One region of the Pseudomonas fluorescens group sp. PF-69 genome, then DNA from elsewhere that is predicted to be linked to it. Evidence: predicted binding sites of a transcription regulator. Region 1 holds the regulator's gene; each other region holds the start of a gene.
The links. The regulator sigma-54, encoded in region 1, starts transcription at its own class of promoters, with help from an activator protein. The targets are predictions, from matches to a motif close to ANTGGCATNNANNTTGCTNT.
Positions count from the first base shown of each region.

Region 2: a site for sigma-54 is predicted at 3,006-3,025, ahead of nirB (nitrite reductase large subunit NirB). Genes of this name have one in related genera too.
Region 3: a site for sigma-54 is predicted at 3,651-3,670, ahead of glnK (P-II family nitrogen regulator). Genes of this name have one in related genera too.

Region 1 covers NZ_JBTMNC010000001.1:526,258-533,362, reverse strand. The annotation lists gene ACX3YF_RS02515 (HPr family phosphocarrier protein) at 1-215, opposite strand, end outside; gene rapZ (RNase adapter RapZ) at 231-1,088, opposite strand; gene ptsN (PTS IIA-like nitrogen regulatory protein PtsN) at 1,091-1,555, opposite strand; gene hpf (ribosome hibernation-promoting factor, HPF/YfiA family) at 1,568-1,876, opposite strand; gene ACX3YF_RS02495 (RNA polymerase factor sigma-54) at 1,951-3,444, opposite strand; gene lptB (LPS export ABC transporter ATP-binding protein) at 3,629-4,354, opposite strand; gene lptA (lipopolysaccharide transport periplasmic protein LptA) at 4,354-4,902, opposite strand; gene lptC (LPS export ABC transporter periplasmic protein LptC) at 4,889-5,461, opposite strand; gene ACX3YF_RS02475 (KdsC family phosphatase) at 5,470-5,994, opposite strand; gene ACX3YF_RS02470 (KpsF/GutQ family sugar-phosphate isomerase) at 5,994-6,968, opposite strand.
Region 2 covers NZ_JBTMNC010000001.1:5,859,138-5,866,242, reverse strand. The annotation lists gene ACX3YF_RS27320 (copper chaperone PCu(A)C) at 1-156, opposite strand, end outside; gene ACX3YF_RS27315 (SCO family protein) at 156-761, opposite strand; gene ACX3YF_RS27310 (OprD family porin) at 1,389-2,714, shown strand; gene nirB (nitrite reductase large subunit NirB) at 3,237-5,798, shown strand; gene nirD (nitrite reductase small subunit NirD) at 5,798-6,172, shown strand; gene ACX3YF_RS27295 (CBS domain-containing protein) at 6,204-6,644, shown strand; gene ilvD (dihydroxy-acid dehydratase) at 6,792-7,105, opposite strand, start outside.
Region 3 covers NZ_JBTMNC010000001.1:1,785,435-1,792,539, reverse strand. The annotation lists gene ACX3YF_RS08155 (IS4 family transposase) at 1-547, opposite strand, end outside; gene sutA (transcriptional regulator SutA) at 670-990, opposite strand; gene ACX3YF_RS08145 (secondary thiamine-phosphate synthase enzyme YjbQ) at 1,092-1,517, opposite strand; gene ACX3YF_RS08140 (ammonium transporter) at 1,733-3,070, opposite strand; gene glnK (P-II family nitrogen regulator) at 3,106-3,444, opposite strand; gene ACX3YF_RS08130 (accessory factor UbiK family protein) at 3,863-4,123, shown strand; gene ACX3YF_RS08125 (hypothetical protein) at 4,438-4,884, shown strand; gene ACX3YF_RS08120 (hypothetical protein) at 4,978-5,790, shown strand; gene tnpC (IS66 family transposase) at 6,139-7,105, opposite strand, start outside.

The sequences.
Region 1 (7,105 bases):
GCGTCTTCGCCTTCGGTGCTGATGTAGATTTTGGTGCCCTTGCCAGCCGCGAGCATCATCATTGCCATGATGCTTTTGCCGTCGACCGTGGATTCCGGAGTGCGTCCGACTCTGATCGTGCAGTCCTTGAACTCACCGGCGACTCCGACGAATTTTGCAGAAGCACGGGCATGCAGGCCCAGCTTGTTGATGATTTCGATTTCCTGAGCAGGCATCGCGGTGTGAATCCTTTAGCTGAGGTCGCGGTGGCGAACCTGGACGTTCTTCAGGGATTGTTGCAGCGTCTTGCCTAAACGTTCGGTCAGGTAGACGGAGCGGTGATGCCCGCCCGTGCAGCCAATGGCAATGGTGACATAGGCGCGGTTGCTGGCGGCAAAGCGGGGCAACCATTTGAGCAGATAGGTGGAGATGTCCTGGAACATCTCTTCTACATCCGGCTGGGCTGCGAGGTACTCGGCAACGGGTTGATCAAGCCCGGACTGCGCTCGAAGCTCGGGTTTCCAGTAGGGATTGGGCAGGCAGCGCACGTCGAATACCAGGTCGGCATCCACTGGCATGCCACGCTTGAAACCAAAGGACTCCACTAGGAATGCCGTGCCGGGTTCCGGCTGGTTCAGCAAGCGCAGTTTGATCGTATCCCGTAGCTGATACAGGTTGAGGTTGGTGGTGTTGACTTTGAGATCGGCAAGGTCGGCGATGGGGCCGAGCAGGCTGGTTTCATCGTTGATCGCTTCAGCCAGCGAACGATTGGCACTGCTCAGCGGGTGACGACGACGGGTTTCCGAAAAACGCTTGAGCAAGGTTTCTTCGTCGGCATCCAGGTACAGAACATCGCACTGGATATGCCGGCTGCGGACTTCTTCGAGCAATTCGGGGAATCGCGACAAGTGACTTGGCAGGTTGCGTGCATCAATGGACACGGCCACCAGCGGCTGTGCCAGTTCGGTGTGGATCAATGCGCGTTCGGCGAGTTCCGGCAGCAACCCGGCGGGAAGGTTGTCGATGCAGTAGTAGCCACTGTCCTCGAGTACATCAAGGGCGGTGCTTTTACCTGAGCCGGAGCGGCCACTGACGATGATCAAGCGCATGGTTACTGACCGTTTTGCTCGTCCAGGACAACCTGATACAAGGCTTCATTGCTCGGGGCGCTGCGCAGTTTTTCGCGCACTTCCTTGCGGTCGAGCATGCTGGCAATTTGGCGCAAAAGCTCCAGGTGCGCATCGGTAGCGGCTTGCGGGACCAGTAGAACGAACAACAGGTCAACCGGTGCGCCGTCGATGGCGTCGAAATCTATGGGGGCATCGAGGTGCATCAGGGCACTGATGGGTGAAGAGCAGCCCTTCAGGCGACAGTGGGGAATGGCGATGCCGTTACCAAAACCCGTCGAGCCGAGTTTTTCACGGGCAATCAACGCCTCGAAGACATCTTGCATCTCCAGATCCGGCACTTCCCGGGCGATCAGGTTGGCAATTTGTTCGAGGGCTTTCTTTTTACTGCCGCCCGGCACGTTCACAAGGGAACGGCCGGGGGTCAGGATGCTTTCAAGTCGGATCATGGGTTGGGGGTGTTAACGACCGGTAGCGCCCTGTAGGAGGCTCTGGGTCTTTTCCTTATGCTTTTTGAGTTGTTTATCCAGCTTGTCGGTCAGTGCGTCGATCGCCGCGTACATATCGGTATGTTCCGCGTTCGCGACCACTTCATTGCCGGGAATATGCAGCGTGGCTTCGATTTTCTGCTTCAACTTTTCGACGGTCATCGTGACCTGTACGTTGGTGATCTTGTCGAAGTGCCTCTCTAACCGTTCGAGTTTTTCGCCGATGTAGGTGCGAAGAGGTTCGGTCACTTCCAGTTGGTGTCCACTGATGTTGACTTGCATACAGCTTCTCCTTCGTTGCCAGTGCATAAAGCGGTAGATCAAATGATCTACCACTGGAACGCTGTGGCGTGGCTCTACATCAACCGCTTGCGTTCGCTCGAAGGCGCGATCCCCAGGGATTCGCGGTACTTGGCGACGGTGCGGCGAGCCACCTGAATGCCTTGTGCCTCCAGTAAACCAGCGATCTTGCTGTCACTCAACGGCTTTTTCTGATTTTCCGCGGCAACCAGTTTTTTGATGATCGCGCGGATCGCCGTGGACGAGCATTCGCCGCCTTCGGAGGTGCTGACATGGCTGGAAAAAAAGTACTTCAGTTCATATATGCCCCGAGGGGTATGCATGAATTTCTGTGTGGTCACCCGTGAAATTGTCGACTCGTGCATGCCAACCGCCTCGGCGATGTCATGCAGGACCAGCGGTTTCATGGCTTCGTCGCCGTATTCCAGGAAGCCGCGCTGATGCTCGACGATCTGGGTGGCAACTTTCATCAGGGTTTCATTGCGGCTTTGCAGGCTCTTGATGAACCAGCGGGCTTCCTGCAACTGATTGCGCATGAACGTGTTGTCGGCGCTGGTGTCGGCGCGACGCACGAAGCCGGCGTACTGGGCGTTGACCCGAAGACGCGGAACCGATTCCTGGTTGAGTTCCACCAGCCAGCGCTCGTTGTCCTTGCGCACGATCACGTCGGGAACCACGTATTCGGCTTCAGTGGATTCGATTTGCGAGCCCGGGCGCGGATTGAGGCTCTGAACCAGTTCGATCACCTGGCGCAGCTCATCTTCCTTGAGCTTCATGCGGCGCATCAGCTGGCTGTAATCGCGGCTGCCGAGCAAGTCGATGTAGTCGGTGACCAGGCGCTTTGCTTCGGCGAGCCAAGGAGTTTTAGCTGGCAACTGGCGTAATTGCAGCAGCAGGCATTCGCCCAGGTTGCGGGCGCCGATCCCGGCGGGTTCGAATTGCTGGATACGGTGCAGGACGGCTTCGATTTCGTCCAGCTCGATGTCCAGCTCCGGGTCGAAGGCTTCGAGGATCTCCTCGAGCGTCTCGTCCAGGTAGCCCTGATTGTTGATGCAATCGATCAGGGTCACGGCGATCAGGCGATCGGTGTCGGACATGGGCGCCAGGTTCAATTGCCACAGCAAATGGCTTTGCAGGCTTTCACCGGCCGATGTGCGGGTGGTGAAATCCCACTCGTCGTCATCGTTGCTCGGCAGACTGCTGGCGCTGGTCTGGTAAACGTCTTCCCAGGCGGTATCGACGGGCAGTTCGTTGGGGATACGCTCGTTCCAGTCGCCTTCCTCGAGGTTATCAACCGTCGGTGCGCTTTCCTGGTAGGAGGGTTCCTGAATGTCGGGGTTGGGTTTCTGTTCGACGTTGTCGGCCAAGGGGTCGCTGTTATCGAAGTCGTCGCCTTCTTCCTGGCGTTCGAGCATCGGATTGGACTCCAGGGCCTCCTGGATTTCCTGTTGCAGGTCCAGGGTCGACAATTGGAGCAGGCGGATGGCCTGTTGCAGCTGCGGTGTCATCGTCAGCTGCTGGCCCATTCTCAAGACTAGCGATGGTTTCATGGCAGGGGCTAAACACCTTATTCGCCGGCGCACATGCGCCATCCACTACAGGGCGCCGGAGCGCCAAACATAAGCAAATTATATGCCTGAAACTGAAGTGTTTGCCTAGAGCGCTGTAACAATAAAAAAGTGTTGATTTTTTATCGAGACAAGCGCTCGGTCGACTAGCCAGACACCTCGGTGCTTACAGGCGGAACTCATGGCCCAAATACACTTCCTTGACCAGATCGTTGGCCAGGATGGTTTCAGCGTCGCCTTCGGCGATCAATTGGCCATCGTTGACGATGTAGGCGGTTTCACAGATGTCGAGGGTTTCACGGACGTTGTGGTCGGTGATCAGCACGCCAATGCCTTTGGCCTTGAGGTGATGAATGATCTGTTTGATGTCGCCGACCGAAATCGGGTCCACGCCGGCGAAGGGCTCGTCGAGGAGGATGAATTTCGGGTTGGTGGCCAATGCCCGGGCGATTTCCACGCGGCGGCGTTCACCACCGGACAGGCTCATGCCGAGGTTGTCGCGGATGTGGCTGATGTGGAATTCCTGCAGCAGGCTTTCCAGCTCCTTGCGGCGACCGGCTTTGTCGAGTTCCTTGCGGGTCTCGAGGATCGCCATGATGTTGTCGGCGACCGAGAGTTTGCGGAAGATCGACGCTTCTTGCGGCAGATAGCCGATACCGGCCTTGGCGCGGCCGTGCATTGGCTGGTGGCTGACGTCCAGGTCGTCGATCAGTATGCGGCCCTGATCGGCCTGCACCAGGCCCACGATCATGTAGAAGCAGGTGGTCTTGCCGGCACCGTTAGGGCCTAGCAGGCCAACGATCTGACCGCTGTCGATGGACAGGCTGACATCACGGACGACCTGGCGGCTCTTGTAGCTCTTGGCCAGATGCTGAGCTTTCAGAGTTGCCATTACTGGGCCTTTTGCTCGTCGGTTTTCTTCTTCGGCTGGATCACCATGTCGATGCGCGGACGCGCTTCGGTGACCTTGTTGCCTGTTGCACGGCCAGCGCTCGCAAGCTTCTTGACGGTGTCGTAGACGATTTTCTCGCCCTGGGTGGTGTTGTTGTCCTTGTCGACGACTTTGGCGCGATCGATCAGTACGACGCGGTTTTGCGCGGCGTGGTACTGGATGGTCACTCCCCAGCCCTGGACGGGCTTGGTGTCGCCCTGGGCTTGCAGTTGTTCGAAGTAGGCGAGATTGCCCACAGAGGTCACCACATCGATATCGCCGGTCGGCGTGCGAGTGATGGTCACGGTGTTGCCGGTGACTTTCATCGAGCCCTGGGTAATGATCACGTCACCTTTGTAAGTGGCAATGCCATTCTTGTCGTCCAGTTGGGCGTCATCGGCTTGAATGCGGATAGGCTGCTCTTGATCGTTCGGCAGAGCCCAGGCGCTCAGGCTTCCCAGTGCTGCGACCAGACTGAGCAAAATAGGGAGGGTTTTAACGAGCCTCATACTGTCCTCTTACGTTCGAAAGCAGGTGTATCCTGCTTTCTTTCAAATACGCTTTCATTCCGGTACCGGTCGATACGCCGCCAGCGCCGTCGATTCTAACGGGTTGCTCGGTCTGCGCATATTGCTGCTGCGGGAACACTGTCATTCGAGTGGTGGTGATCAGGGTTCTGCGGTTTTTTTCGTCAAAGCGCGTGATGCGTACCGAATCGATCAATTCAACCTGCGTGCCGTCCGGGTTGACCTCACCCTTTTCGCTCTGGACGTGCCACGGGAACTCGGTGCCGCGGAACATGTTCAGGTCAGGGTTGGTCAGCAGCGTGACTTCGCTTGCTTTCAGGTGCTCGACCTTGTCGGAAGTCATTTCGTATTGAAGCCTGCCATCGGGCAGGAACTGCACGCTGTGGGCGTTGGTGGCGTAATAATCGATTTCGCTTTCGTCGACATGCGCGATCGGCTTGTCGAGGAAGCGTTCCGGGCTGATGTTCCAGTAGCCGACCGCGGCGAAAATCGCCGCAATGCAACCGAACACCAGAATGTTGCGAATTTTTTTGTTCAGCATGGTTTGGCTCACAGGTACGCGGCGTTGGCCGCATCGAGACGGCCCTGGGCGCGCAGGATCAATTCGCAGAATTCGCGGGCGGCACCCTCGCCACCGCGGGCCTGGGTTACTCCGTGAGCGTGTTCACGCACAAAGCTTGCGGCATTGGCCACCGCCATGCCCAGGCCGACGCGGCGAATCACCGGCAGGTCCGGCAAGTCGTCGCCTAGATAAGCGACCTGCTCATAGCTTAGGTTGAGTTGGCCGAGAAGCTCGTCGAGCACCACCAGTTTGTCTTCGCGCCCCTGGTACAGATGCGGGATGCCGAGGTTTTTCGCCCGTCGTTCAACCACCGGGGTTTTGCGGCCGCTGATGATCGCGGTCTGGACGCCGGCCGCCATCAGCATCTTGATGCCCTGGCCGTCGAGGGTATTGAAGGTCTTGAATTCGCTGCCGTCTTCGAGAAAGTACAGGCGCCCGTCGGTCAGGACGCCATCGACATCGAATACTGCCAGTTTGATCTGTTGGCCGCGTTGCAGCAGGTCCGCGCTCATTACATTACTCCTGCACGCAGCAAGTCGTGCATGTTCAAGGCGCCGACCGGGCGGTCTTCGCTGTCGACCACGACCAATGCGTTGATTTTATGATCTTCCATGATTTTCAGGGCCTCGGCGGCGAGCATCTCGGCGCGGGCGGTCTTGCCGTGCACGGTCATGACCTGATCTATCGTGGCGCTATGGATGTCGACGCTGCGGTCCAGGGTGCGGCGCAAGTCGCCGTCGGTGAAGATCCCGGCCAGCTTGCCGTCGGCCTCCAGGATGACTGTCATGCCAAGGCCCTTGCGGGTCATTTCCATCAGCGCATCCTTGAGCAAGGTGCCGCGCTGAACCTGTGGCAACTCTTGCCCGGCGTGCATGACATTTTCCACCTTCAGCAGCAGGCGTCGGCCCAATGCTCCACCGGGATGGGAGAAGGCGAAGTCTTCAGCGGTAAAGCCGCGCGCTTCCAGCAGTGCGACAGCCAGGGCGTCGCCCATGACCAGCGCCGCAGTAGTAGAGGAGGTGGGGGCCAGGTTCAGCGGGCAGGCTTCATGCTCGACGTGAACGTTCAGGTTGACCTCGGCGGCCTTGGCCAGCGGCGAGTTCGGGTTGCCGGTCATGCTGATCAGCTGGATGCCCAGACGCTTGATCAGTGGCAGCAGGGTGACGATTTCATTGGTCGAGCCGGAGTTCGACAGCGCCAGGATGACGTCGTCGCGGGTGATCATTCCCATGTCGCCGTGGCTGGCTTCGGCCGGGTGCACGAAAAATGCGGTGGTGCCGGTGCTGGCCAGGGTGGCGGCGATCTTGTTGCCGACATGCCCCGACTTGCCCATGCCGACCACGACTACGCGGCCTTTGCTGGCCAGAATCATCTCGCAGGCGCGTACGAAATCTGCGTCGATATGCGGCAGCAAGCTTTGTACGGCTTCTACCTCGAGGCGGATGGTGCGTTGTGCTGATTGAATCAGGTCGCTGGATTGGCTCATGTCTGAATCGTATAGCCTGATGAAAAGGCGGCGATTATAGCGGTTATGATCGAAACCCTCACGCATGTTTGTCGAGCATTGTCATTCCATGCTGCTCAATCCCTCTAAATGAGCGTTTTTGCCTGTCTCGTTGCTGA
Region 2 (7,105 bases), 5.3 Mb from region 1:
CAGGGTCATGAAGGCCCCGGTCGAAGGCTGGCCAGCCACCGTCGCGCGAACCCAGGCGTCGTTGACCAGGGTTTGCGCCGACGCTTGCCAGGCCATGCCGATCAGGGACAGGCCCAGGGCCAGTTGTTTAAAACGCGTTGCGTGCAACGAAGTCATCAGCAGACCTCCATGACGGTGAGCAGGTCTTCTGCGCACTCTTTTGCGGTAAGGGACGCGGACAGCCCGAGGCGCAAGTTGCCCCTGGAGTCGAAGACGTAGCTGGTCGCGGTGTGGGAGAGGGTGTAGGTGTCGCCGCTCGGGACCTTTTCATAAAACACGCCGAACTCCTTGGCGGTGGCGGCGGTTTCTTCCAGGGTGCCGTACAGCGCCTCGAAACTCGGGTCGAAGGCCTTGACGTATTTGTCGAGCATTTGCGGGGTATCGCGCTCGGGGTCCAGGGTGATGAAGATCACTTGCAGACGTTCGCCGTCGCGGCCCATCAGCTTCTTGGCCTGGGCGGCGCGGGCCAGTGTCGTCGGGCACACCGCAGGGCATTGGGTGAAACCGAAGAAGATCATCGGCATCAGGCCACGGTAGCTGCCGAGCATCCGGGTCTCGCCCTGGGCGTCCTTGAGCTTGAAGTTACGCCCCATGATCTTGTCGCTCAGATCCTTGCCGTACTTGAACGACAGCTTGCTGCTGTCATCACAGCCGGCGAGCAGGCCAAGGCTCAGCAGGCCCATGCCGTGCAGGACGGTGCGACGGGTATACAACGTACTCATGGAAAAAAGCTTCCTGTGTCACCACTGAAAAACCACAGTGCCTGACGCATCAGGCGAAAAAAAGCGCGTGGATGTTAACAAACTGTTGCCCTGTGGCGCTCAATCGGTCGCCCGCCGGTCATGCGCCAAATGGTCGCGGTCAGCCGTTCACACCCCGGCTAATCGCGCCTTTGCGGACACCGTGCGGATACATGAGTGCGCTTGGATTGGGCGTGTTCGTCGTCTTCTGTGGCGCGGGGCCTACAGTATTGGACATTTGAGTCAAGCTCAAATGCCGGGGTGTTTTCGGCTATATAACGAGCCCGCTCAAAGCGACTAAGGCATCTGCTTGTAATAAGCCTGAATTGTTGCAGGAATTGATAATTACTTTCACGGGAAACCGGATCAATGTTTCGGCGCGAAAGTGCTATAAGTCTTTCGCCTTAGGGCCTGCCATGTAATAAAAAATAAACCGTTATAAAACGGTGTATCACTCTGCGCAGTCAAAAGATTGCGACTAGAGCTCTTTTTTTCTTATCTGCCATTGACTTACAACTGTTCGCTTTTGACGGCCTGACTTCAGGGGGCACCCTGTTGACTGCGCATTGAGAGACGAGGCAGTTCTATTAAAAAACAGGGGAACGAACAATGTCTTTGAAGTGGAATTTGGTGGCGCTAGGTGTCTCACTGGGTATTAGTCAACTAGCGTCAGCCGCTGGTGTGGAAGACCAGGCGACTGCCAAGGGGTTTGTTGAAGGCAGCAGTTTGAACCTCCTACTTCGCAACTTTTATTATGATCGTGACGGTAAGAATTCGGCGGGCCGCAAACAGGACTGGCTGCAAGTGACACAAGGCAACTTCAGCTCCGGCTTCACCCAAGGCACCGTCGGCTTTGGTGTGGATGCGTACGGATACTGGGGGGTGAAGCTGGACGGTGGCAAAGGCGATGCGTACTCGGGCAACTTGCCGGTCGACAACAGCGGCCGGCCGAAGGATGATTTCAGCAGCGCAGGCGCGTCGATCAAGGCCCGGTTCTCCAAGACTGAACTGCACTATGGCAACTTGCAGCCAAACAACCCGGTCCTGGCCACGGCGGGTACTCGCGCCACGCCTCAAACGGCGACCGGTTTCAACCTGTTGAGCAGTGAAATCGAAGGCTTGAACCTCGACGCCGGGCACTTCACCGCCAGTAACGGTCCGGCCACAACCAACAATAGCCATGAACTGTATGCCGGTTATGCAAACGTGGCGGCCAAGAGCATTGACTACCTCGGCGGCAAGTACACGCTGACCGATAATTTTTCGATGAGCTTGTTTGCGTCGGACCTCAAGGACGTCTGGCATCAATACTATGGCAATGCCAACTACACGATCCCGTTCACTGCCGATCAGTCACTGAACCTGGACTTCAATATCTACCGCACCCTCGATTCCGGTCAGTCCAATGCCGGTGCCATCGACAACACCACCTGGTCGTTGGCGGCGGCGTACTCTTTCCTGAGTGCTCATACCGTCACACTGGCGTTCCAGAAAGTTCACGGCGACACCCCGTTTGACTATGTGGCCGTGGGTAATAACAAGTCGGGTGATTTGGCCGACTCCATCTTCCTGGCCAACTCGGTTCAGTACTCTGACTTTAACGGCCCTGGCGAAAGATCCTGGCAGGCCCGTTACGACCTGAACATGGCGGCCTATGGCGTGCCGGGGCTGAGCTTCATGACGCGCTACCTGAACGGCGACAATATCGACGGCACCCACATGCCGGTTGGCAGCGCCTATCAGGCCTATGGTTATGGATCTGACGGCAAGCACCACGAAACCAACTTCGAAGCCAAATACGTAGTGCAGACCGGTCCAGCCAAAGACTTGTCGCTGCGACTGCGCCAAGCCTGGCACCGCGGCAACACCGATCAGGCGGAAGGGGATTACAACGAAACCCGTCTGATCGTGGATTACCCGATCTCGATTTTCTAAGCGCAAGACCGCCGGTCAGGCCCGAAGGGCGCACCGCGTTGACGGCCAGTTCCAGCCCTGCTGAAGCTGGCCGTTTTGTTTGGATGAAGCGCTTCCCTGGATGCACTTTTAAAGCGCCGTGGCTGACGACGTGCACCAGTGCGAGGCGATTTGTCGGGTGCTCCGGCGTCACGTATCACTCGCCGTCAGAACCCTCTCATCCCGCAGGGAACGCCTCTAACCCACCCTTGCACGGCCATTTCCATCGCGTGATGGTCCAGTTTCGCCTGTCGCGCAAAGCGTCCGTCACCAACTGGCACAAAGGCTGCATTGATCCCCTCAAGTCCATCTGAACAAGAGGGACAGCCCTCTCGGTCAACGACGATCGACTGGCCGCACAGGTCGTGGGCTACATCGGTGGATCAGGCATAGCCGTCTGGTTTCAACACCGCAAAAGAACAGGCAAAGACGCCTGGAACCGCAAGGTTTCAGGCGTTTTTTTTTGCTTTTTTTTACCGTGATTGGCTTTGGCAGGTGTCGTTTATGAATTCCAATGTAGCCACGTTGAACAAGCTGCAAACGCTGGTCGTGATCGGCAACGGCATGGTCGGACATCATTGTGTGGAACAGTTGATCGAGCGCGGAGCCCTTGACCGCTATCGCTTGCACGTCTTCAGCGAAGAGCCGATGCGCGCTTACGACCGTGTGCACCTTTCCGAATACTTCTCCGGTCGCGACGCCGAGTCGCTGGCGCTGAGCGATGCGTCGTTGTACCAGACGCCCGGCGTCACCCTGCACCTGGGTGCGCCGGTGCTGGAAATCGACCGCGAGCGTCGTCAGGTCATCACCGCGCAAGGGTGTGTCAGCTACGACAAACTGGTCCTGGCCACCGGCTCCTACCCCTTTGTGCCGCCGATTGAAGGCGCTGAAGGCGATTCGCGCCTGGTCTATCGCACCCTCGACGACCTCGATGCCATTCGAGCGGCGGCGGTCAATGCCCGGCGCGGCGTCGTGGTCGGCGGTGGCCTGCTCGGCCTGGAAGCGGCCAATGCGCTCAAGAGCCTGGGCCTTGAAGCCCACGTCGTGGAGTTCGCCCCGCGCCTGATGCCGGTGCAACTGGACGATCTGGGTGGCCTGGCGCTCAAGGCACAAATCGAACGCCTGGGCGTCGGCGTGCACCTGTCCCGCGCCACGCAATCGATCAGCGCCGGTGAGGACTATCGCTATCGGATGAATTTTGCCAACGACGAATTCCTCGAAACCGACCTTGTAGTGTTCTCCGCCGGTATTCGCGCCCAGGATGCGCTGGCTCGCCAATGTGCGCTGGAGATCGGCCCCCGCGGTGGCGTGGTGATCGACGACAGCTGCTTGAGCTGCGACCCGAACATCTACGCCATCGGTGAGTGCGCATCCTGGAATGGCAGCCTGTTCGGTCTGGTCGCGCCCGGCTATCAGATGGCGCGCAGCGTCGCCGCGCGGCTGTGCGATGACGTGGCCGAGCCGTTCCAGGGCGCCGACATGTCGACCAAACTCAAACTGCTGGGCGTCGACGTCGGCTCCATCGGCGATGCCCACGCCCATACGCCGGGCGCCCGCAGCTACCAGTTCATCGACGAGACGAGCGCCGGCTACCGGCGCCTGGTGGTGGACGCCACCGGTAAGCGCGTGCTGGGTGCGGTGCTGATCGGCGACAACAGCTACTACGACACCCTGCTGCAATACATGCAGAACGCGATTGCCTTGCCGTCCGAACCGGCCGCGCTGATTCTGCCGTCGTCCGAAGGCGCTCCAACCCTGGGGCCGGGCGCCTTGCCGGAAGCGGCGACGATCTGCTCTTGCCACAACGTGACCAAGGGCGCCATCTGCTCGGCCATCGACGGCGGTTGCACCGACCTCGGCCTGCTCAAGTCACAGACCAAGGCCTGTACCGGCTGCGGCGGTTGCGCCGGTCTGCTCAAGCAAGTCTTCGAGCATGAGTTGATCGCCCGGGGCGTCAGTGTCGACAAGAGCCTGTGCGAGCACTTCGCCTACACCCGCCAGGAGCTGTATGCGCTGGTGCGGGTGGAAGGGGTGATCACCTTCGAAGAACTGCTGGCCAAACATGGCCGGGGTCACACCGGTTGCGACGTGTGTAAGCCGGCCGTGGGCTCGATCCTCGCGTCGTGCTGGAACCAGCCGATCATGGACCCGTCGCTGGTGCCGTTGCAGGACACCAACGACACCTTCATGGCCAACATGCAGAAGAACGGCACCTATTCGGTGGTGCCGCGCATTCCCGGTGGCGAGATCACCGCCGACAAGCTGATTGCCATAGGCGTGGTCGCGAAGAAATACGACCTCTACACCAAGATCACCGGTGGCCAGCGCATCGACCTGTTCGGCGCCCAGTTGCATGAGTTGCCGGACATCTGGGCCGAGTTGATCGAAGCCGGTTTCGAAACCGGCCACGCCTACGGCAAATCGACCCGTACGGTGAAATCTTGCGTCGGCAGCACCTGGTGCCGCTACGGCGTGCAGGACAGTGTGCAAATGGCCCTGACCATTGAAGGCCGCTACAAGGGCCTGCGTTCGCCGCACAAGCTCAAGTTCGCGGTGTCCGGTTGCACCCGCGAGTGCGCCGAGGCGCAAAGCAAGGACGTCGGCGTGATCGCCACCGAGAAAGGCTGGAACCTCTACGTCGCCGGCAACGGTGGCATGCGTCCGCGTCACGCCGAACTGTTCGCCACCGACCTCGACGATGAGACCCTGATCCGCTACATCGACCGCTTCCTGATGTTCTACATCCGCACCGCCGACAAACTGCAACGCACCTCGGTCTGGCGCGAAAGCCTGGAGGGCGGCCTGGATTACCTCAAGGACGTGATCATCCACGACAGCCTGGGCCTGGGCGCCGAACTGGAGTCGCAGATGCAGCTGGTGGTCAACCGCTATGAATGCGAGTGGGCCAACGCCCTCAAGGACCCGGAAAAGCTCAAGCGCTTCCGCACCTTCGTCAATGACAAACGCCCGGACCCGGACATTCACTTTGTCCAGGAACGTGGTCAACGCCGGCCGATCATGGCGGCCGAACTCAACCTGATCCCTGTTACCGAGGAGACTGTCTGATGACTCAGTCCAATACCCAACGCGTTGAAACCGGTGCCTCAGCCGTCTGGCAATCGGTGTGCAGTCAGCAGGATCTGGTGAATGACTCCGGTGTGGTGGTGTGGCTGGACGGCGCGCAAGTGGCGCTGTTCTACCTGCCGGGCGTTGAAGGCAAAAACCTCTACGCCATCGACAACCACGACCCGCAATCGGGGGCCAATGTCATCGGTCGCGGCCTGGTCGGCAGCCTCAAGGGCGATCTGGTGGTGGCGTCGCCGATCTACAAGCAGCATTTTCGCCTGGAGGACGGCACCTGCCTGGAGTACCCGCAACAGCGTCTGCGGGTCTGGCCGGTGCGGTTGAACGATGGGGTCGTGGAGGTCGGGGTGGCCTGACGGTTCAGGCCATTCACACCAGGAGTCGGATATGAAGACAGCCGCACAGTTGCTCAAGCTCAAGGTCGTGGAAAACCAGCAGGTGCACAGCATCGCGCCGGACGCCATGGTGCTCGAGGCCGTGAAGAAAATGGCCGAAAAGAACGTCGGTGCTCTGCCGGTGATCGAAAGGGGCGAAGTCGTCGGGGTGATCAGCGAGCGCGACTATGCGCGCAAGGTCGTTTTGCTGGGGCGTTCGTCAGTCGGCACGCCGGTCCGGGCGATCATGAGTTCCCCGGTGATTACGGCCGATAGCCAACAGAGCATCGAGCATTGCATGGCGGTCATGACTGACAGCCATTTGCGTCACTTGCCCGTGGTCGAGAATGGCGAGCTGATTGGTTTGCTGTCGATTGGCGATCTGGTCAAGGAAGCGATTGTCGAGCAGGCCGACTTGATCCGGCAGTTCGAACACTACATCCGCGGGCATTGATACCGGAGCTGGCTTGTCGGGTCGCCGCATCGCAGCGAAGGCGTCAGCACATCCACCATCAATGCTGGCAGAGCCGACGCCATCGCGAGCAAGCTCGCTCCCACAATGGTCATTGGTCGAGCCGGAAATCCGGGGCACAGGGCGGCTTTAGAGGTATTTGTCCGTGACGGCACCTTCAGAGGCGCTGGACACGGTCTTCGCGTACTTGGCCAGCACCCCGCGTTTGTACTTCGGCTCTGGCCGCACCCAACGGCTCTTGCGTTCGGCCAGGTCGGCATCGGATACATCGACCGTGATCTGTCGGGTTTCGGCGTCGATGGTGATGTTGTCACCGTTTTCGACCAGCGCAATCGGCCCGCCGTCAAACGCCTCGGGCGTGATATGCCCCACGACAAAACCGTGTGAGCCGCCGGAGAAACGGCCGTCGGTGATCAGCGCCACCTCCTTGCCCAATCCCTTGC
Region 3 (7,105 bases), 1.3 Mb from region 1:
CATCCAGGATCAGGTGCGAACGCACATTCATCAGCGCCACCAGGCGCAGCATGGGAAAGGGAGTCTGGCGGTCGGTCGAGGTGTTTCCAGAACCGAAATGGTCTCGCAACTCAGGTGTATCCGGCGTGCGCAGAAGCGCACCATCGACCGCAAATACTTGCAAGTCCTGCCAGGCATCATCGGGATAGCGCTGCGCGCCCCATTGAGTGCCAGTTTTGCGAAACAACCACTCAACCGGGTCGGCCCCAAGCCGCTTGCGGGCCTCGGTCACACCGCTACGGGCCAACAGATGGTCAGAAGCCAGGCCTTGGGCGCAGATGTTCAAACGCCGGGCGACTTCATGAACAGGTTCGTCGCGAAACAATGCCATTCCGAGCACCAGCCAGAGCACTTGGTCGGCAGGCAAGCGACGCCGCCGGATAGTGGCCTGGCTGGACAAATCCAGCGCAGACGCGACCCACTCGATGGGAATATTTTGAGTGAAAGTGCTCAAGTCACAGAAGTTGAAAAGGTCGCCGAGGTCGAGCAAGTCCTGTTGAACAGACATAAAAAATCCGATGCCAGAGGTCTGGCATCGGATTTTCTAGGAAGCCCGGCTTTGACTCAAATGCTTAAGTGAACAGCATTACGCAGCGACGGCGGGCTTTTTCAGCAAACAAGGAAACAGGCTTAGATAGGCCGGCTGCCGTACTTGTTATCAGGCTTCTTGGGAGGATCGGCGACCACATTGGCCTCCACTTCCTGAACCTTGCCGCCACGAGCCAGGAACTCTTCCATGGCCTTGGCCAGGGCGTCGCGTTCCTTGTTCTTGGCTTCGACACTTGGCAGCTCATCGACCGATACCGCTGCCTTGGCTTTGCCTTTGGCGGTCGGAACCGGCGCATCACCGCCCTCATCTTCAGCGACATCTTCCGCCGCCGCTTCCAGACCTTCTTCGGTTTCGTCGTCGCCTACTTCGAGGTCGTCGTTTTCCAGATCATCGTCGCTCATGTTCTACCTCATGACTTGCGAAAAGCAGATTAGTTATAGCCCAGCTTTGCCCTCTGTCGAAGGCTGCCGGAAAAAAATCAACAGCCGCTGCTGACCAGCGGTTATGCCCCTTCACCGTGCACGGTGGCGAGGACTTTACGAGCACCGCCGTGATCACGGTGCTCGCCCAGATAAACGCCTTGCCAGGTCCCTAACGCCAATCGGCCTGCCGATATCGGCAGACTGAGCTGACAGCCAAGCACACTGGCCTTGAAGTGCGCCGGGAGGTCGTCCAGGCCTTCGTCGTTATGCTCATAGCCGTCTGCTCCTTGTGGGATCAGACGATTGAAAAACCGTTCGAAGTCGCGACGTACCGCCGGATCGGCGTTCTCGTTGATGGTCAACGACGCCGAGGTATGCTGTAGCCACAAATGCAGCAGACCAACCCGACACGCCCTGAGTTCAGGCAAGCCGGCGAGTAACTCGTCCGTTACCAGATGAAAGCCCCGGGGCCTCGCCCGCAGAGTAATCAGAGTCTGTTGCCACATACAGTTCTCCGCACGTTCGGGGCGCATTCTAGCGCGCTCTGGGAAAAAACAAAGGCCCTAATATTCCTTCAATCCTGTAAGCCATCGGCGGCACAAAAACCCGCGTCGCAAACAGTGCAAAAGCTGTCAGAAAAAACCTTTCAGCGCTTCCCTTAACGACAAAATCCGGACAAAAAAATGCCCGGCAAGCCGGGCAAGTTTTCTCATGCGCGTGCTTACAAGTTGTAGCCGCGTTCGTTGTGAAGCGCCAGATCGATACCGACGGCTTCTTCTTCCTCGGTGACACGCAGACCCATGACGGCATCCAGCACCTTGAGAATGATGAAGGTGACGATCGCGGTGTAGATCACCGTGAAGCCCACGCCTTTGCATTGAATCCAGACTTGTGCGGCGATGTCGGTGACGGTACCGAAGCCACCCAGGGACGGTGCAGCGAAAACACCGGTCAGGATTGCACCGAGGATACCGCCGATACCGTGCACGCCGAAGGCGTCCAGGGAATCGTCATAGCCGAGTTTGCGTTTCAGGGTCGTGGCGCAGAAGAAGCACACCACGCCTGCTGCCAGGCCGATCACCAGAGCGCCCATAGGGCCTACGGTGCCGGCCGCCGGAGTAATGGCCACCAGGCCTGCAACCACACCCGAAGCGATGCCCAGTGCGCTTGGTTTGCCGTGGGTGATCCACTCGGCGAACATCCAGCCCAATGCAGCAGCGGCGGTTGCGATCTGGGTCACCAGCATCGCCATGCCGGCAGTGCCGTTGGCCGCCGCAGCGGAACCGGCGTTGAAACCGAACCAGCCGACCCACAGCATCGCCGCACCCACCAGGGTATAGCCAAGGTTGTGCGGCGCCATTGGGGTAGTCGGGAAGCCTTTACGCTTGCCCAGCACCAGGCAGGCAATCAAACCGGCCACACCGGCGTTGATGTGCACCACGGTGCCACCGGCGAAGTCCAGCACGCCCCAGTCCCACAGCAGGCCGCCGTTACCGGACCAGACCATGTGCGCAATCGGTGCATAAACCAGAGTGAACCAGACGCCCATGAAAACCAGCATCGCGGAGAACTTCATCCGCTCGGCGAAGGCACCGACGATCAGCGCCGGGGTGATGATGGCGAAGGTCATCTGGAAGGTGACGAACACCGCCTCAGGGAACAGGGCCGCAGGGCCGGTCAGGCTGGCAGGGGTGATGCCGGCGAGGAACGCCTTGCCCATGCCGCCAAAGAACGAGTTGAAGTTGATGACGCCTTGTTCCATGCCGGTGGTGTCGAACGCGATGCTGTAGCCATAAATGACCCACAGGACGCTGATCAGACCGGTAATGGCGAAGCACTGCATCATCACGGAAAGAATGTTTTTCGACCGAACCATGCCGCCGTAGAACAGCGCGAGGCCGGGAATGGTCATGAACAGCACGAGGGCTGTCGAGGTCAACATCCAGGCGGTATCGCCGGAGTTGAGGACTGGAGCCGCCACTTCGTCTGCCGCCATGGCCAGGCCGGGCATTACGATGGACAACAGGGCTCCTAGCCCTGCGAATTTACGCAGAGTCATATTGTTTTCTCCTGGGGCGTTGGGTTTGTGGCGGCTTAGATTGCGTCGGTATCGGTTTCGCCGGTACGGATGCGAATCGCCTGTTCCAGATTGACCACGAAGATCTTGCCGTCACCGATCTTGCCGGTGTTGGCGGCCTTGGTTATCGCCTCGATAACCCGGTCGAGATCCTTGTCGTCAATGGCGACATCAATCTTCACCTTTGGCAGGAAATCGACCACGTACTCCGCGCCACGATACAGCTCGGTGTGTCCCTTCTGCCGACCGAAGCCTTTGACCTCAGTGACGGTAATGCCCTGCACGCCGATCTCGGACAACGACTCGCGCACATCGTCCAACTTGAACGGCTTGATGATGGCAGTGACTAGCTTCATGAAAACTCTCTCCCGAATTGGTGGACTTGCCCCAGGAAAACAAACCCGTCTCAAGTCTAAGCGCAGTGCCTGGCTTTGTAACGCATCGTCGACCTTACTTGCCCGTCCGACGCCAGCTACCCGCTCCTTACGAAACACTTCCCGTGCTCCGCTTGGCGCACTGCATTCGTCACATCGACTGCATCAGTGCATGGGTCACTACGGTCTAAGCAGAAAGCTTGCCATCTCCACAAAACGTACTGTTTTCAAGCCTTTACCAGCAGATGGCAGCGACTTCGCAACAACACCGCACGGGTTACGCACAACAACGGTGCGATGCCGTCCGTCCCCATGCGCGAAAAGCGTGCATCCTTTGCCCGCGAAATGACTATAGACACTGCGTGATACACTGCCGGCCATTGTTATCAGGACCTTTCCCATGCTCGCGCCCAAAGACTTCCTCGACGCCCTGACAGGCACCGCCTCCCGTCTCTTCAGCGGCGACACCCCATTGCCGAAAAGCGAAATCGAAAGCCAGTTCAAGGCCCTGCTGCAAAGCGGCTTCAGCAAACTGGATCTGGTGAGCCGGGAAGAGTTCGATAGCCAGATGGTCGTGCTGGCGCGGACGCGGGCACGGTTGGAAGCACTTGAAACGAAGGTCGCGGAGATGGAAGCGAAGCTCAATCCGCCTGCCGAATAACGTCTCCCTCCTCAATGGTTAACCCCATCACGCCGTGTAAGCGAGCCTGCTCGCAACAAGGTCGTAACGACCGTCAGATTTATCTGTAGGAATTGCCGAGACTGCTGGCTTCAAGCCCGCAAGAGTCCCGGCAACATCCTACGAACCTCTCATCCGCCGTCTGATTGCGCCGCAAATCCACCCTTTCTAAGCTCAGCTTTCAAATGACTCATTTGAACGCGAGCGCTGAATCCGCACGAAAAAAATATAGCCCGCAGTGAATATTAGTTATTGATACCAATGGAATGTTCATATCACCACAAGGAGTAACACCCATGAAAACATACACGTCTTTAATTGCTGTTCTTGCATTGACGGCACTTCACACAAACCCAGCTGTCGCCGGACCACCCGTTACAGTTACCTTCAAAAACCTTGGAACACAGACTGCTACGTATATACCCACAACCAACAATGAACTTATTACAAAAACAAACGCAGAACCCACTCCAAAAACCACCATAAATGCAAATAGCTCGGAGACTTACACGGTACAAAGCCAGACATCCCCTGACTACAACCACGCTAATTTGCGATATAAAATCGGCGCAAAAAGCTGTGTATATCTATCTACATTTGTGACGACCCCCGGCCCAGGCGGAAACAAAATCCCAAAGTGGAATAATACAGCCACTCCCAGCGGTGGTGCTACCTGCACCATAAGAGCAACCAGAACAAACCCGTCCACCTTTGCTTGGTCAGTAGAAATCACGATGAAGTAAAGAACGTCGCGGGCCTCGATAGACCTTCCGCCCTTGCCAACAGGTAATTTTTTCGGCAGGTCATATCTGACTTATAAAAACAAAGGAGCAGCAATGATGATTAATTCAACAAGCAATCCTGGAGTTGAAAGCGGTCTAGCACTGACTGGATCAAAAATGATGACACTCAATCCTGATGGAAATACAGGCATCAACCAGAAAACTTCCCAAGCCCCAGCTGATGTAAGTCGCAGCACTACTGTTTCCACGATGGCGAATCAATTAAGCGAGGCCTCATTACGTGCTCAGGCCCGAGATGCACGCCTGACCAGAGTGGAGCTGGAGTCGCTGGCTAGAAACACAGTCAATGAGCTCCTAAGCCCGTACTATACTGCAAACAAATTGAAACACGACACCGAAGTTCCTGACACAGACGACCCCACGTTATTAGCACGCGCCGAAAAAGCAACTTTATATACAAGAGGACTGGCCAGTAATCCATTTTCGGGAATGCCGGCGGATCAACTGGCTTTAATTACATACGATGACAGCGGCACGTTTACCGTCAATGAAAGACGGGCAGCGCTGGAAGAGTCAGACAAACAAGAATTCGCATGGAGGCAAAAAGTTGTTGCCGAGGCAGAGCATGAATACAACACCACCGGAAAACTGACCAAATTCTTCCAAAGCGTCCTTGACCATTACAAAGGCTTACCTCAAATAGAACAAGCAGAGTACCCGAGCGACTACGAATCCAGACTTAATGATTTGATAGCTTTAGACTTTAACTACTTGACGCATGTCGCAGAAGGCAAAAAGAAGATCGACATAGAAAGCTTTATACTAAAAATTCTAAAGGGTGATAGCAACCTGCCTGACGACGAACATTCTTCCTCAAAGCAGCCTCAGCCAAACGAGAGATCCTGAGCCAGCCAAGTAGGCCACCTATATTTTCCCACACGCAGCAATGCAAGAACTGACACTTTCCACCAACACTAGCGCATCGCACATCAATGTCTCTTCAAAGAAATTAAACGATGGAATGTTTGTGGCGAGGAGCGCTCCCCTCGCCACAGAATCAATACGCTGCCCGTGGAACGGCGCAACATCCTGCGAAAGTTTGTTGCCCGGGTCATCACACCGAAACGCCTTCCCACAACTACCCTTCAAAAACCCGCAGGAAGCGGCCCCCGTACAACTCAAGGAACGACCATGTCCCTCTCCATCGTCGTAAGCGCTCCATGAACCCCACCTATTCAAAAATAGGCGGCGCGCTTAGCAAGGCGATGCGAGCGAGCAGTTCCAAGGCAGCAAGGCCTCAAAGTCTTCTACCCTCGAGGCTTGTGGCAGGCGCTCAAGTGCATGGCGCAGCCACGCATAGGGCTCTTGGCCGTTGGCTTTAGCCGTCTCGACCAAACTGTAAAGTTGAGCGCTGGCTGTCGCGCCTTTGGGCGTGTCGCTGAACAGCCAGTTCTTGCGCCCGACAACGAAGGGCCTGATCGCACGCTCTGCCGCATTGTTGTCGATCGGCAAGTAACCGGCTTCGGTGTAGCGCACCAACTTGATCCAGTTGCTGGCCAGGTAGCTGATGGCTTTGCCCAGTGCATTCTGCGCCGTCACTTGTGGCTGGGTTTTCTCCAGCCATGTGTGCAACTGCGCCAACACCGGCAGGCTGTTTTGCTGTCGGCTTTCGTGGCGATGTTCATCGCCGGCTTCTTTTAAATCTCGCTCGATACCGTACAGCTTGTTGATCAGATTCAGCGCGATATCGGCGCGCCCGGTTTTGCCTTTAGGCTGCACCTTTTGCGCCTCGACAAACTTGCGCCGCGCATGTGCCCAACAGCCTAAACGTTCGACACCGGATTGCGCGCCCAAGGCGTTATAACCAGCGTAATCATCGGTCATCAGGTAGCCGCGATAACCTTCAAGCAGGCGCGACGGAACTTCCTGCGCCCGGCTGGTCGAGTAGTCAAACAAGATAACGGGCTGATCCGGCGGCCCGCCGGTTTGCACCCACATCCAGGATTGGCTGGTTGGCTCTCGATCTGGCTCTTTCATTACCTGGACACGCGTTTCGTCGCAATGGATGACGCGACTTTCCAGCAGTCGATCCCGCATTAAATTCAGCAAGGGTTGCAGGTGTTCGCCGCACTGGATCACCCAGCGCGCCAAGGTTTGGCGTGGAATATCGACGCCGTGGCGACCGAGGACTTTTTCGAAGCGGTGCAGTGGCAGGCCATCG